DNA from 3 places in the Rhizobium leguminosarum genome. Region 1 is predicted to be linked to each of the others. Evidence: riboswitches for the same ligand, from Rfam matches in the RefSeq annotation. Region 1 holds a riboswitch; each other region holds the start of a gene.
The links. A riboswitch is a leader RNA that binds a small molecule or an ion and turns the genes downstream of it on or off. The one in region 1 is predicted to bind cobalamin.
Positions count from the first base shown of each region.

Region 2: another riboswitch for cobalamin. It lies ahead of bluB (5,6-dimethylbenzimidazole synthase); the one in region 1 lies ahead of cobU (bifunctional adenosylcobinamide kinase/adenosylcobinamide-phosphate guanylyltransferase).
Region 3: another riboswitch for cobalamin. It lies ahead of fdhA (formaldehyde dehydrogenase, glutathione-independent); the one in region 1 lies ahead of cobU (bifunctional adenosylcobinamide kinase/adenosylcobinamide-phosphate guanylyltransferase).

Region 1 is NZ_CP016286.1:1,907,389-1,912,297, forward strand. Features, by position in the region: gene cobW (cobalamin biosynthesis protein CobW) at 1-734, opposite strand, end outside; gene cobU (bifunctional adenosylcobinamide kinase/adenosylcobinamide-phosphate guanylyltransferase) at 739-1,248, opposite strand; cobalamin riboswitch at 1,625-2,021, opposite strand; gene BA011_RS09565 (chloride channel protein) at 2,281-4,071, shown strand; gene BA011_RS09570 (adenylate/guanylate cyclase domain-containing protein) at 4,100-4,909, opposite strand, start outside.
Region 2 is NZ_CP016286.1:1,742,398-1,747,306, reverse strand. Features, by position in the region: gene BA011_RS08770 (hypothetical protein) at 1-300, opposite strand, end outside; gene BA011_RS08765 (HAMP domain-containing methyl-accepting chemotaxis protein) at 359-2,233, opposite strand; cobalamin riboswitch at 2,602-2,790, shown strand; gene bluB (5,6-dimethylbenzimidazole synthase) at 2,833-3,519, shown strand; gene BA011_RS08755 (SDR family NAD(P)-dependent oxidoreductase) at 3,715-4,461, shown strand; gene BA011_RS08750 (DUF2865 domain-containing protein) at 4,579-4,909, opposite strand, start outside.
Region 3 is NZ_CP016291.1:225,816-230,724, forward strand. Features, by position in the region: gene BA011_RS38135 (LysR substrate-binding domain-containing protein) at 1-173, opposite strand, end outside; gene BA011_RS38140 (DMT family transporter) at 287-1,192, shown strand; cobalamin riboswitch at 1,364-1,563, shown strand; gene fdhA (formaldehyde dehydrogenase, glutathione-independent) at 1,783-2,973, shown strand; gene BA011_RS38150 (transporter substrate-binding domain-containing protein) at 3,049-3,855, opposite strand; gene BA011_RS38155 (putative bifunctional diguanylate cyclase/phosphodiesterase) at 3,947-4,909, shown strand, end outside.

The sequences.
Region 1 (4,909 bases):
TGCTCCAGCTCGTGATGCGACTTGCGATTGGCAACATCGTCCTCCGTGCCGATGCCCAGGCCGAGCAGGATGCCGGCCGACACCTCCCCGTTCCGTGCCTCGATCATCACGGGCTTGCGCACCGTACGGGAGGCGACCTCGTCGCGCACCCTGATGAGGCCGGCAGCGTCGATCAGGTCGGTCTTGTTGAGCACGATGAGATCGGCGCAGGTCAGCTGATCCTCGAACAACTCCTCGATCGGGCTCTCGTGATCGAGCGACTCATCCTCGGCGCGGCGCGCGTCGACGGCATTATGGTCATCGGCGAAACGACCGGCGGCAACGGCAGCACTATCGACCACCGTGATGACGCCGTCGACGGTCACCTGGGTGCGAATGTCGGGCCAGTTGAAGGCGGCGACCAGCGGCTGCGGCAGGGCAAGGCCAGAAGTCTCGATGACGATATGGTCGGGCCTCTGCTCGCGCTCGAGCAGCTTCGTCATCGTCGGAATGAAATCGTCCGCAACCGTGCAGCATATGCAGCCATTGGTGAGCTCGATGATGTCGTCCTCGGTGCAATTCTCCGCACCGCAGCCCTTCAGCACGTCGCCGTCGACGCCGAGATCGCCGAATTCGTTGATGATCAACGCAATCTTCTTGCCACCGGCATTGGTGAGCAGGTTGCGGATCATCGTCGTCTTGCCGGCGCCGAGGAAGCCGGTGATGACGGTTGCGGGAATCTTCTGCTGGTTCATGGACTTAACCCTTCATTTTCAGCGGCAGGCCTGCCGCGATGAAATAGACTTCAGCGGCCTTCGCCGCGATCGATTGGTGCAGCCGGCCGGCATGATCGCGAAAATCCCGCGCCATGCGATTGTCCGGCACGATGCCGAGACCCACCTCGTTGGAAACGAAAACGAGCCGCGCTTTCGCGGCGGGAAGGAAATCGGCAAGGGCGGCAAATTCCGTCGCCATATCGCGCTCCTCGATCATCAGATTGGTGACCCAGAGCGTCAGGCAATCGATGAGGACGATGCGCCCCTCGCCGTCGATGGCGGTAAGCTTGCCGACGAGGTCGAGCGGCTCTTCATGCGTCGTCCAGGACGGACCACGATCGGCCTGGTGTTGGGCGATGCGCGCCTGCATCTCCTCGTCCCAGGCGCGGCCGGTCGCGACATAGTGACGGTCGAGGCCGGTCGCGGTGACAAGGGCTTCGGCGAAGCGCGACTTGCCGGAGCGCGCGCCGCCCAGGATGAAGGTGGCGGTCATATTCAAACGCCCCTCAGGGAGGGTGCGTAGCCGTGGCTTGCTCCGAGTGCATCTGTCTCGGTTACTGAGGGTGTGACACCCCCCTCTGTCCTGCCGGACATCTCCCCCACAAGGGGGGAGATTGAATCGCCGAGAGCTTTTCTCCAAACAATTGATGTAGGACGACGGTCGTGCTGCTTGCCGATCTCCCTCCTTGTGGGGGAGATGTCCGGCAGGACAGAGGGGGGTACCCAGCATTCGACATAAGCGGCCGAAAACACTCCTCCTGCAGCGCTGCTTGGAGGCGTGGCGTGCGCCGCACCAGGCCGCGCTGAATTCAATCGTTCAGCCAAGACAACCTCCGTGCTGGCAACGGGCATAGTGCCCAGGTGTGGGCTTCTCGCCCGGCACGCATGGCAGGTCTCCTGGCTCGCGGTTATCGGCCGCGATCGGGGCAGACCGGAAACCGGTCGCCCTGATCGTGCCAGCGGATCATCCTCGCCTTCCCGGCTGCATCAGTGAAAAGGTGGACGATTCGTAGACTTGAGAGGCGTCCGACCCCGGTTGATCACCATGCATATCCAGTGGCTTTTCCGGCATGTCGTCCATCCCGCCCGCTTGCACTATTGCAAGCCGTCAGCCGAAAGGCCTGATGCCGGATGGAAGACCCTGACCGCTCTACAGTCGCGGGGTCGGCTGTGATGAAGGCGCCCGGCTTGGGTCCGCCCCGTCACATTCCCTTTTCATCCGGAGGGGCGCAACACCGATCCGGAACCATCCGTTATGTCAGGATGGTCAGTCGACCATCCGTTATCCGGATGGTTAGGCAAGCGCAGGGATGAAGTCAACCGGCCTTGGCGGCCGCCCAATCGCCAGTTCACAGGCGTGGCTACCAAAACACGACTTACCCCACCTAAAATATCGTCATTTATCAGAGACTTACGTCATCAAAATTTATTCCAACCGCCGGTTTTTCGCCGCAATTGCATCGCAAGCGGACTGTACGACCATCTCCGCCCTTGACCGGGCCTCTCCCCGCCTAGTTGTCTAGCCATGCTTATGAAATTGGATCGGCGCCGTTTCCGCGCGCTGCGTGTTTTCTTCGATCCGGGACGCCTGCGGGCGCTGACCCGGCGCAGCGAGGTCGGCCTGTCGCTGGCGGGCGCCGTCGTCGGCATCATCTCGGGCCTCGCCGTCACCGGCATGAGCTATGTCTCCAATGAGTTGCATCAGCTGGTCTTCGGCATCGCCGACAGCGAACGGTTGAGCTCGTCCGAGATCGAGAGCAAGCTGCTGCTGCTCACCGCCCCCGTCATCGGCGGCGCCCTGCTCGGCCTGCTGCTTTTCGTGCTGGCGAAACGGCGCAAGAAACCGATGGTCGACCCGATCGAGGCCAATGCGTTGCATGGCGGCCGCCTGTCCCTGACCGACAGCATTATCGTTGCCGTCCAAAACCTGATCTCCAACGGTTTCGGCGCCTCCGTCGGCCTGGAGGCTGGGTATACCCAGCTTGCCGCCGGCCTCGCCTCAAAATTCGGCCTGAAGCTGCAGCTTCGCCGCTCGGACCTGCGCACCCTCGTTGGCTGCGGCGCGGCGGGCGCCATCGCCGCCGCCTTCAACGCGCCGTTGACCGGGGCCTTCTATGCTTTCGAGCTGATCATCGGCACCTATACGATCGTCTCGCTGACGCCTGTCGTCGTCTCCGCCCTTGTCTCCACCTTGGTCGCAAGGCTGCTCGCCGGCAGCGATTTCACCATCGATATCGGCAGCTTCGGCTCGGTCGTGCCGGCCGATTATGTCCCGGCGCTGCTGCTCGGTGCGTTCTGCGCCGGCGTCGGCATCCTGATCATGCAGGGCGTCGCCTTTGTCGAGGAACTGGCGCGCAAGAGCTCGATCGCCCCACCCTTCCGCCCGGCACTCGGCGGCATCATCGTCGGCCTCTTGGCGATGATCTCGCCGCAGGTGCTCTCGGCCGGCCACGGCGCGCTGCATCTCAACCTTTCCCATGAGGTGGCGATCCCAACGCTGATCGGCCTCTTCCTTTTGAAATCCTTCGCCTCGGCGATCTCGATCGGCTCCGGCTTCAGGGGCGGGCTGTTCTTCGCCTCGCTGTTCATGGGCGCCCTGCTCGGCAAACTCTTCGCCTATTGCGGCCCCTATTTCGCCGATGCGACGCTGACGCCCGTCATCTATGCCGTTGTCGGCATGAGTTCGCTTGCCGTCGCCGTCATCGGCGGGCCGCTGACCATGACGTTCCTGGCGCTCGAAATCACCGGCGATTTCCCGATCACGGCGCTGGTCCTCGCCGCCGTCATCACCTCCTCGCTCGTCGTGAGTTCGACCTTCGGCTACTCCTTCGCCACATGGCGCTTTCATCTTCGCGGCGAAAGCATCCGCAGCGCCCATGATGTCGGCTGGATCCGCAATCTGACGGTCGACAAGCTGATGCGCGCCGACGTCAAGACGGCAAGGGCGGGCATTTCTCTGGAGGAATTCAAGCAGGCCTTCCCGATCGGCTCGACCCAGCGCGTCATTCTCGTCAAGGAGAGCGACAAATATGCGGGCCTCGTGCTGGTGCCGGAGATCTACGCCAATCCGACCGATGCGCAGGACGAGGGCAAGACGCTTGCCGATTTCATCCACTACCGCATTGATTTCCTGCAGCCGCAGATGAATGCCAGGCAGGCGGCGGCGATCTTCGACAAGAGCGAAAGCGAAGCACTTGCCGTCGTCAACAACCTGATCGAACGCAAGGTGATCGGCCAGCTGAGTGAAAGCTATACGCTGCGCCGCTACAGCGAAGAACTCGACCGCCGCCGCCGTGAAGTGTCAGGCGAGATCTAAGCACCGTCGCGCCGATCGGATCGACGCTTCAGGATACGGCGTCGGCGAGTTTGAACACCTCTGCCCGTTTCGAAACGCCACGCAATTCAAACGAACCCAGGTACTCGCAGGCCACGGCGCAAGTGGCCGCGAAGCTCTCCGACATCAGCAGGTCCTGCTCAAGCGTGCCGCAGAGCTTTTCAAGCCGCGAGGCCTCGTTGACGGCGCTGCCGATGACCGTGAAATCAAGCCTGCCGCGCGCCCCGATATTTCCATAGAAGACCTCGCCGAGATGCAGCACGACATCGACGCCGATGTCAGGACCTCCACCGTTCCTCCGCTGACCGTTCAGCACCTTGTTGGCTTCCAGAATATTCCTTGCAGAAGCCAGTGCAGCCATGCACGCCTTTTGCTGGTCTTCGGCATCGGTCGGAAAGATCGCCAGCACGCTGTCGCCCATGAACTTGAGGATCTCGCCGGAATTCTCCTCGACATGCCGGCCGATCAGCTCGAAATGCTCGTCCAGAAACCCGGCGATTTCGCCTGGCTGATAGACTTCGGTCAACGCCGTGAAATTCCTGAGATCCGCAAGCAGGATCGCAGCATTGATCGAGCCACCCTTTCCTCTCTGGATCTCGCCTGCAAGGATGCGTGCGCTTGTTTTGGCACCCGTGTAGACGGCGAGGATATCCGCAGCGGTTTTCGATGCCGCGATGCGGTAGCAAGCCAGCCCCAGCGCCGGGAAGAGCTTCGCGACGATCGCCAATTGGTCGTCAGAAAATCCGCCCGGCCTGTCGCTTGTGAGAGACAGACTGACCCCGCGCAGCGCAGCCTCCTTTGGGAATTCCAGCAGGCTGAC
Region 2 (4,909 bases), 160 kb from region 1:
CTGAAGGAATTTCGACAGGGCGTTGTTAAGCACGCCGTCGATCATCGAGTGGTCGGAGCCATCGACTTCGGCACGCCACTTCTTGTCGAGGGCGTCGACATCGGCTGCGCTGAGATTGGCGTTGGCAGTGTTCTGCACTTTGACAGCCTCGATGATGGCGGGGTCGTTGAGCCAGGGCTTGACGTCGCTCGTCACGTAGTCGGAGATCGGGGCAAGCTTGGCATCCTGCGCCATGGATACGCCGATCGGCACGGCAAATGCGGTGCAGGCCAAAAGAAATGCGGGCACGATTTTCTTCATAAGTGTTTCCTTCCGATTATAGGTTGCTGAAGACTAAGGCTATCAAACGAGGATGACGTCAGAACTCCTCCCAGGCGCCGGGAGCAGCGGCAATGGCGGCATTTCCTGCATGCCGCTGTACGGGGGCTCTCGGTTCGGGACGAGATTGGCGGGCGACTTGAACGGGTCTGGGCTGACTGGCCGCAGACGCGCCGACGACGAACCTGCCGGCCGAGTCCTGCAGAAGACGTCCCTGCTGCAGCAGCTCCTGGCAGGCCGCGTTGGTTTCCTCGACCATTGCCGCGTTCTGCTGCGTCGCCTGATCCATCTGGTTGATCGCGCCGTTGATTTCCTGCAGGCCCGTCGCCTGTTCGCGATAGGACTGGACGATGGAAGCGATACTGTCGCTGATGCGGTTGATCTGCTCCTCGATCTTCAGCAGGGCGTCGCCGGTTTCGTTCACCAGCCCGACGCCCGCGGCAACTTCCTGGCCGGACACATTGATCAGGTTTTTGATTTCCTTTGCTGCATTTGCCGACCGCTGGGCGAGTTCACGCACCTCCTGCGCGACAACCGCAAAACCCTTGCCGGCCTCACCGGCGCGCGCCGCCTCGACGCCGGCATTCAGCGCCAGCAGGTTGGTCTGGAACGCGATTTCATCAATGACGCCGATGATGCGGCCGATCTGGCTCGACGAGGTCTGAATCCGGTCCATCGCTCCGATCGCATCACGCACCACCGTTGCCGAGACATGAGCGCTCCGCTTGGTTTCCTCGACCAGCTTGCCGGCATTTTCGGCGCGCTGCGACGATGTTCTGACCGTGGTGGTCACCTCATCAAGTGCCGCGGCGGTCTGTTCCAGTGCTGCCGCCTGTTGCTCGGTCCGTCTGGCGAGTTGATCTGCGGAGGATGCCAGTTCGCTTGACCCGCCTTCGACCGCCACCGAGGCCATCTTGATCTCTGTCAGCGCGGCCGCGACCGCTTCGACCATGTTGTTGAAATCCCGCCGCAATTTATCGAATTCTGGGCCGAGATCGGCCAGGTGTATCGAGAAGTCGCCTGCGGCAAGCTTTTCCAATGAAGTTGCAAGAGCGGTCATGACCAGCCGTTGAGTTTTGCTGGCCTCTTCCGTGAACAATGTGTTGCGTGCCCGTTCGGCGTCGAGCGAAGCGCTCTGCTCGGCAGCGGCCTGCTCTCTTTCGACCTTCGATATCGCCTCATGACGGAAAACTTCCAACGCGCGTGCCAGAAAACCGATCTCGTCGCCATTTTCCTTGTAGGTGACAGGGGAGACCAGATCGCCTTTCTGCAACGCGCTGATTCTTTCGCTGAGGATTCTGATGGGCCGGCCAACAAGGCTGCGCATGGCGAGAAGGAAGGCGACGACGGCCAAGGCGGTGATCAGCGACTGGGTGAACAGCGAAACGAGAACCTTCTGCCTGACTTCAGCAGCGATTTTTTCGACGGACCAGTTGGTAACGATATAGCCGGTGGCCTTGCCTGATTTATCCAACGGGAGCGGCGCGATGATCGTGACCACGCCGGCGGATATTCCGCTGTCGTCGATCGTCGTTTTCTCCGGCTTGGCACCGAGGCTCTTCACCAGATCGGCCGGTGCGGGCAAACCGTTGATGCCATCGCGTGTCCACGTGTCGACGGCGGCAGGCTCAGAGTTGAATGCGGCAAACTGCACGAGATCGAGCGAAGGGTCATCGCGGTAGAGCGAATAGGCTTCACGGACCGCATTCGCCTTGCCCCACTTGACCCCGCCGGCGGCCAGCGAGGCAAACTGCTCCGCATCCTTGGACCAGTTGGCCTTGGCGCCATCGATCAGAGCCCGGGTTTCGTACATCCAGGTATAGGTGGCGAAAGCGGAAATGCCGCAGAGGTTGACGGCCACGATAATCGCCGCCAGCTTGGCTGTCAGAGGCATCGTTTTCAAAAAATGGAACATTCCGCGGCAGCCTAGAATTGCAGCTCAGTCGAACATGTTCCCGACCGGCGTCTCAATACGGGCATCCGCGCTGACGATCACATCACGAGCCCTCATGCCCATGTGCGGATAGCAACCCAAAACGCGCAAACGCAGTGTGTATTTGATATGTGAATAAATCATAAAGTAGAATGGGATGCCGGAGCACACACGTGTTATTTCGCTATTGCGCCCGCTGGAGATCTGCCTCGCCCCGCTGGAGAGAAGAGGTATGTCGCGCGTCCATGTTCCCTACGCCCCGGCCGAAGAAGAGAGACAGATGGCACCGCTTGGCGCGCGCGGCTAGAATCAACCATCTGGTTCGCGGCTTGCCGCCGCGCCGGTTTGCTGAAATAGATGCGCCGTCAGGTGCCCGCCGGTAAGGCGGGAGAATCGGGAATCCGGTGCAAGGCCGGAACGTGCCCAACGCTGTAAGGCCGACGCTTGCCGCTTCATCACGCCACTGGCTTCTTGCCGGGAAGGCTGCGGCAGACGGATGACGCCAAGTCAGAAGACCGGCCTGGCAAAGATAGACCGATCCGCGCGGACGGCGGGGCGGTTGCGTTGTTGGGGATTTGACGATGCGACCCTTTGATGAGGATGCCCTTTCGGCGGCGTCCGGTTTTTCCGTGGCCGAACGCGAGGCCGTCTATCATGCGATCATGACGCGGCGTGACGTTCGCAGCCAGTTCCTGCCCGATCTCTTGCCGGACGACGTTGTAGAGCGTCTGCTGACGGCCGCTCACCACGCACCCTCCGTCGGCTTCATGCAGCCGTGGAATTTCATTCTGGTGAAAAGTGCCGCTGTGCGGGCGCGCGTCCGGGATGCCTTCGCGAGCGCCAACGACGAGGCGGCGCTGATGTTTGCCGGCGATCGGCGGCAGGCCTACCGCGCCCTCAAGCTCGAAGGCATCGTGGAGGCGCCGCTCGGCATATGTGTGACCTGCGATCCCACGCGCAGCGGCAGCGTGGTGCTGGGGCGCACCCACAATTCGAAGATGGATTCATACTCGACCGTCTGCGCCATCCAGAATCTCTGGCTGGCGGCGCGGGCGGAAGGGGTCGGCATCGGTTGGGTCAGCATCTTCCGCGAAGGCGATCTGAAAACCATTCTCGGCATACCCGAGCATATCGAAGTAGTCGCCTGGCTCTGTGCCGGTTTCGTCGATCGGCTCTATGACGAGCCGGAACTCTCCGTCAAAGGCTGGCGGCAGCGGCTGCCGCTGGAGGATCTGGTCTTCCATGATGGATGGGGACTGAACACCTAGGGCAGTGCGGTGGAGCATGGCCTCAATCGCACAGTCACGACACTCAAGGTGAGCAAACCGATGTCGGGGATCGCCGACGCCGGGCGAGGGCGAGGTATCTTTATTCCGGGCCTTTATATCGATACGCTGAAGGCGAATCCCGGAATTCCAAATGATATTCGGCTATCGGCGGCTCGATCGGAGGATAACGGCCCAATGAACATGATCGACTTGAAGGAACGCATCATCGTCATCACAGGCGGTGCGCGCGGCATCGGCTACGCTATCGCAGAGCGCGTCATCCAGTCTGGTGGCAAGGTGGCAATCTGGGACCTGAACGAAAACATGGCGAAGGACAGCGCTTCCGCTCTCGGCTCCGGCACGGTCGCTTTCGGCGTCAACGTCGCAGATCCCCAATCAGTGAAAAACGCGGCGGCGACGACCGAGGAGATTTTTGGCCGTATCGACGGCCTCGTCAATTCCGCCGGGATTACCGGTCCGGTTAAGCCCACGATTGAATACGATGTCATCGAGTGGAAAGATGTTGTCGATGTCTGCCTCACGGGAACCTTCAACTGCTGCCGCCACGTCGTTCCGGTCATGTTAAAGCGCGACTACGGGCGGATCGTGAACATCTCTTCGGTGGCAGGCAAGGAAGGAAATCCGAACATCGCTGCCTATAGCGCAGCGAAAGCCGGTGTGCTGGGCTTCACCAAGTCTCTTGGCAAGGAACTCGCAAAGACGGGAATCGCCGTGAACGCGGTAACGCCGACCACAGCAAAGACACCTATATTGGACGGGCTGACACCGGAATTTATCGAATATATGCGCGTCCGCATTCCGCGCGACCGTTTTGTTGAACTTCATGAGATCGCTTCGATGGTCGTCTGGCTGCTCTCCGAAGAGAACTCTTTCACGACCGCATCGACGTTCGACCTGAGCGGCGGTCGTACGACCTACTGACCATGCTCAAGCGACCCGCATTGACATCCCGCCGCAAGTTCACCTGACGTCGGCTTCATCTCAAGCACCCCGGCACAACGCCGCGATAGCTTCGTCACCGCCGTTTGAGCTGCTTGGTCACCGCTGCTGTTGCGGCTGAGGGCCGGGCGCTGCCGGATTGGCGAGGTCGATCGAACCCTGGTCGCCAGCAAGGAATTGCGGGCCGACCTGACGGACCTTGTTCTGTGTCGGATCGTAGGGTCGCTCGGGCGATGGTTGCGGTGCGATCTGCGCTGCAGCATCCTTTACCGGCGGATTGGTGCGGATGGTGGTGATCGAGCCCTGCTGCGGCGGTTCGCTCAACGCCTGCTTGCCGCGCATCTCCTCGTAATAGGCGGTGAGATTGCAGGCGCAGGAGGACTTTTCTCCGGGCGCGCGGTTTTTGTAGGCGAAGGCGTTCTTCATGGCG
Region 3 (4,909 bases), on a different replicon from region 1:
CCGCGGGCGCCGCGCTCGAACAGCGTTTCGCCGATCGTCTGCTCGAGCCTCTTGATCTGGGTGCTGACGGCCGACTGCGTCCGCCCGATGCGCTGGGCGGCGGCGGAGAAATTGGAGGTTTCGGCAACGACCAGGAAGGTTCTCAGCAGGTCACTCTCAATCGGCTCGTGCATCTGAATAGCCATAGAAAAAATCGATGGTAGTCATCTCTACTATTCGTTTGTCCGATGTCAATTCCTGGTGCAAAAAGGAGCCGCGTTCGACTTCCTTCTTTGAGAATATCTGCGTGACAATTGAAAATCCGGCCAGACGCCTCGCAGGCAGCGAGCACGAGAAGGGTGTGCTTCTCATCATTGCTGCGACGCTTGCCTGGAGCGCGAGCGGCGTCTATTCGCGGCTCCTGACGACCGACGTATGGACGGCGATCGCCTGGCGGTCGTTGTTCGGCGGCCTGTTTCTGCTGATCCCCTGCTTTTTCCTCGAAGGGGGCATGTCACGGCAGCAATGGCGATCCGTCTTCCATCCGTCCGGTCTTGCCATGATCGCATGCCAGACCTTCAGTCAGGTATGCTTCATCGGGGCGCTCTATATGACCACCGTCGCCAATGTGACGATGATCTATGCGACCGCGCCTTTCATCGCAGCGTTGCTCGGCTGGTTCCTCCTCAGGGAGAGGGTTGCCAGGCGGACGTTGATTGCCGGCGGCATCTCGCTCCTCGGCGTCGCAGTCATCGTCGCCTCGTCGATCGGCGGCGGGACCGGTGTGGGCGATTTGCTGGCGCTTGGCATGACCATCTCCTTCGCGCTCGTCATCATCATCCCGCGCATCAGTCCCGACGTGCCGAGCCTGCCGCCGACCGTGGTCAGCGCTTTTCTGACGCTTGCCATCTTTGCCCCGTTCGGTTCGGTCGGTTCCCTCGACCTGCACAACTGGATCGTTCTTGCCGCCTTTGGCGCAACCAATTTCTCGCTGGCGCTGGTGCTCTTCCTTGCCGGCGCGAAACGGATGCGGCCGGCAGAAGCCGCGCTGATCGGCACGATGGAGATCGTCCTCACACCATTCTGGGTCTGGCTGCTGTTTTCCGAGCAGCCGCCCATCGCCACCTTTTTCGGCGGCGCGATCATCCTCGGCGCCGTGTTCTGGCATACGGCAATCGACGTCAGCCGCAGCCGGCGACCGCATCGCGCGTAAACTCCGTCCTCAAGGCAGACGGCAATCAAATCTCCCGGAGGATCCGGAAAACCGCCGTATTCGCGGGATCAATTATTTCCCCTGCGCAGCGATCTATTGCGACTTCACCGACTGTCGTCTTTGAGTTGCGCCCATGTCGTTTTTTTGATCGCTGTTTTCCGTCAGGCATGGTTTGTTTGTGGTGTTCAAGGCGCTATCTCGCAAATTGGCGAAATGGACCATGGGAAGCCGGCCGGACGTCGGCGCTGCCCTGCAGCGGTAGAAGAACTGAAATCCTCAAAGAAATCGCCGGATAGACATCCGGAAAGATATCGAGATGGATCGAAAGGAGATTCTGGAGCCGGAACCAGCTCTTGGCACAGCAAATCGATAGATTCGGCGGGCGATCACGAGCGGAACGACAGGCGAAAAACCCGGCGTTCACGCCTCTTTTCTATCCAATCTGTCCCTTTTGCAAAATCGAATATCGCCCGATGCGGCGGTATCCTCGTGTTGTGGACACCGGGCTGCGGAGGAGGCAGGCCGGAGGGAAGGTTGCCATCGACTGCATCGGTTGCAGATCGAGGCATTCAAACAAGTGGGAGGAATCCATGAGCAAAAATAGAGGCGTCGTTTATCTCCGGCCGGGCAAGGTCGAAGTCCGCGACATCGACGATCCGAAGCTGGAAGCGCCCGACGGCCGCCGCATCGAACACGGCGTCATCCTGAAGGTGATCTCGACCAATATCTGCGGCTCCGATCAGCATATGGTCCGCGGCCGCACGACGGCGATGCCGGGCCTGGTCCTCGGTCATGAAATCACCGGCGAGATCATCGAGAAAGGCATCGACGTCGAGATGCTCGACATCGGCGATATCGTCTCGGTGCCTTTCAATGTCGCCTGCGGCCGTTGCCGCTGCTGCAAGTCTCAGGATACCGGTGTCTGCCTGACGGTAAACCCGGCCCGCGCCGGCGGTGCTTACGGTTATGTCGACATGGGCGGCTGGATCGGCGGACAGGCACGCTACGTCACCATACCCTATGCAGATTTCAACCTGCTGAAAATCCCCGATCGGGACAAGGCAATGGCGAAGATCCGCGATCTCACCATGCTCTCCGACATTCTGCCCACCGGCTTCCATGGCGCGGTGCGTGCAGGCGTTGGGGTCGGCTCGACCGTCTATGTCGCCGGCGCCGGCCCGGTCGGCCTTGCGGCTGCGGCTTCGGCTCGCATTCTCGGCGCTGCAGTCGTGATGATCGGTGATTTCAACAAGGACCGCCTGGCGCATGCGGCAAAGGTTGGTTTCGAACCGATCGACCTGTCGAAGAGCGACCGTCTTGGCGACATGATCGCGCAGGTCGTCGGCACCAACGAAGTGGACAGCGCCATCGATGCGGTCGGCTTCGAGGCACGCGGCCACTCGGGCGGCGAACAGCCGGCAATCGTGCTCAATCAGATGATGGAGATTACCCGTGCCGCAGGTTCGATCGGTATTCCCGGCCTCTACGTTACCGAGGATCCGGGCGCCGTCGACAACGCCGCCAAACACGGCAATCTTTCGCTCCGTTTCGGCCTCGGATGGGCCAAGGCGCAGTCCTTCCACACAGGCCAGACTCCGGTGATCAAATATAATCGTCAGCTCATGCAGGCGATCCTCCACGACCGGCTGCCAATTGCCGATATCGTCAACGCCAAGGTCATCCCGCTCGACGATGCCGCCAATGGATATGAGAGCTTCGACCAGGGAGCGGCGACGAAATATGTCCTCGATCCGCACGGCGAGGTGGCGAAAGCCGCATAGCGATTACGGCCGATGGGGATGGCCGGCGGAAAGCCGGCCATCCCGCATTTGTCACATGACAATTTGAATGGCGAACTACTGGATGCTGAACGGGAAATATTTTGCGTTGATCATATCGTAAGTCCCGTCGGCCTTGATGCTCTTCAGCGCTTCGTTAAGACGCGTCAGACGCTCCTTGTCATCCAGGCGGAGCGCGATCCCGGCACCTTCGCCGAAGTATATAACGTCGACCAGATCCGGCCCTTTGAACTCGCAACAGGTTCCCGCCTTGGTGTTGGCGATCCAGTCGTAGATGGCGAGTTTGTCCTCCAGGATGATATCGACGCTGCCGTCCGACAACCCCTTGTACAATTCAGGCGAAGACCGGAAGACCTTCTTTTTCATCTCCGGATAGACATGGTTAGCGTAGGATTCCTGCGCCGTCGACGACGTCACCCCGAGGATCTTGCCGCCGAGGCCAGCGGGGCTGACATCGCTGATCGACGAATCCTTCCGAGCGATGAACACGGAGGGGCTGTTGTAGTATTTCTCCGTGAAGGCAATCTTTTGACGCCGCTCGAGGCTCATCGACATGGATGAGATGATCGCGTCGTATTTATCGGCAACGAGATTGGGAATTATGTCGTCCCACTTCTCGATGATGAATTGGCATTCGAACTTGCCGACCTCGCAGAGGGCATTGGCGATATCGATGTCGAATCCCTGAAGCTTGTTGTTGGCATCGAGGTAGTTGAAGGGCGGAAACGCACCTTCGACGGCAACTCTCATGGGCGTGCGATCTTGCGCGGCCACCTCGAGCGGCGAGGCCGCAGCCACAAGGATACCCATCCCGCCCGCCATCAGCGCTCCGCGCAGTATAATCCGAAGGGGTATGCGCAACATCGTCGGGTGCTCCTTGGGGCGTAGTCAATCTCGCCCATAGTGCACCGCAGCCTTTAATTCTACGTGAACGCTTCTTTGTTAGCGTCGACGAATGCGCCCGCGTCGTGGTGTTCAGGGGTTACGCTTGCACATCGTTCTTCCTTCCAGCTCCAACACGTTTCAGCAATCCTGGATCGCTTCAGGCAGAATTCTATTTCTTATTGCTGTCAGTGGGCTTGGAGCGATCGGACTTGTCGTGCTTTCGGCGCTCTGGGCAGGAACCGAGAGTGACGCTGCAGCCCTTGATCGACAGCGCCAGCTTGTGAATGCCCGCCTGCGCGAACAGGTCGATCAGGTCGCCCATGTTATCGGCCAGTTCGGCAACGGCTACCTCACACGTGTTTATCCTGCCGCCCGGTCGACCGGAGGTTCCTCCTCCAGCCTCGATGCGGTTCTGACGGCGGCGGCCGGGAGTGCGATCAGCCAGACCGCAATGTCAGCCTTCGGCTACGATCAGGCCTTTGTCGTCGACGAGAAGGCGCAACTGCTCATGCTGGCGGACGCCCAAACAGAAAAGCGTTATCGCTGGATGAAGCCCCTGTTTTTGCCTCTCCTTCAGGATGCCCGCCTTGGCGTGAGACAGGCCAGGGCTTCCAGCGAACGAACGCCGTCCTCCTTGGAAAGCCGCCTTGCGAGTGCGGTTCGCTCTAACCGGGCGCTGGCCAATCTGATGCGGCTGGAAGGTCGGCCGACCATCGTCGGCGTCGTCGCCATCAACGAGGCCACTGAGAGGCAGCAGCAGCCGATGCGGCAATTCCTGATCGTCGTGCGGTTTATCGATGGTGCGGCGCTGGACGAATTGAGCCGGGAACAGGGCCTCAACGGCGCGCGCTTCGCGCGCACGGCCGATGCAGACGAAAACGAGGTTGCGTTCCAGATCGACGCCACTGCAAACGGTGAACCGATCGGCTTCATCGTATGGCGGCCCGATCTTCCAGGTTCGAGGGTGATCGGCCGATTAATGCCGGCGCTTTCGATTGCCGCCTTGGTGATCGCGATCCTGTTCTCGGTCTTG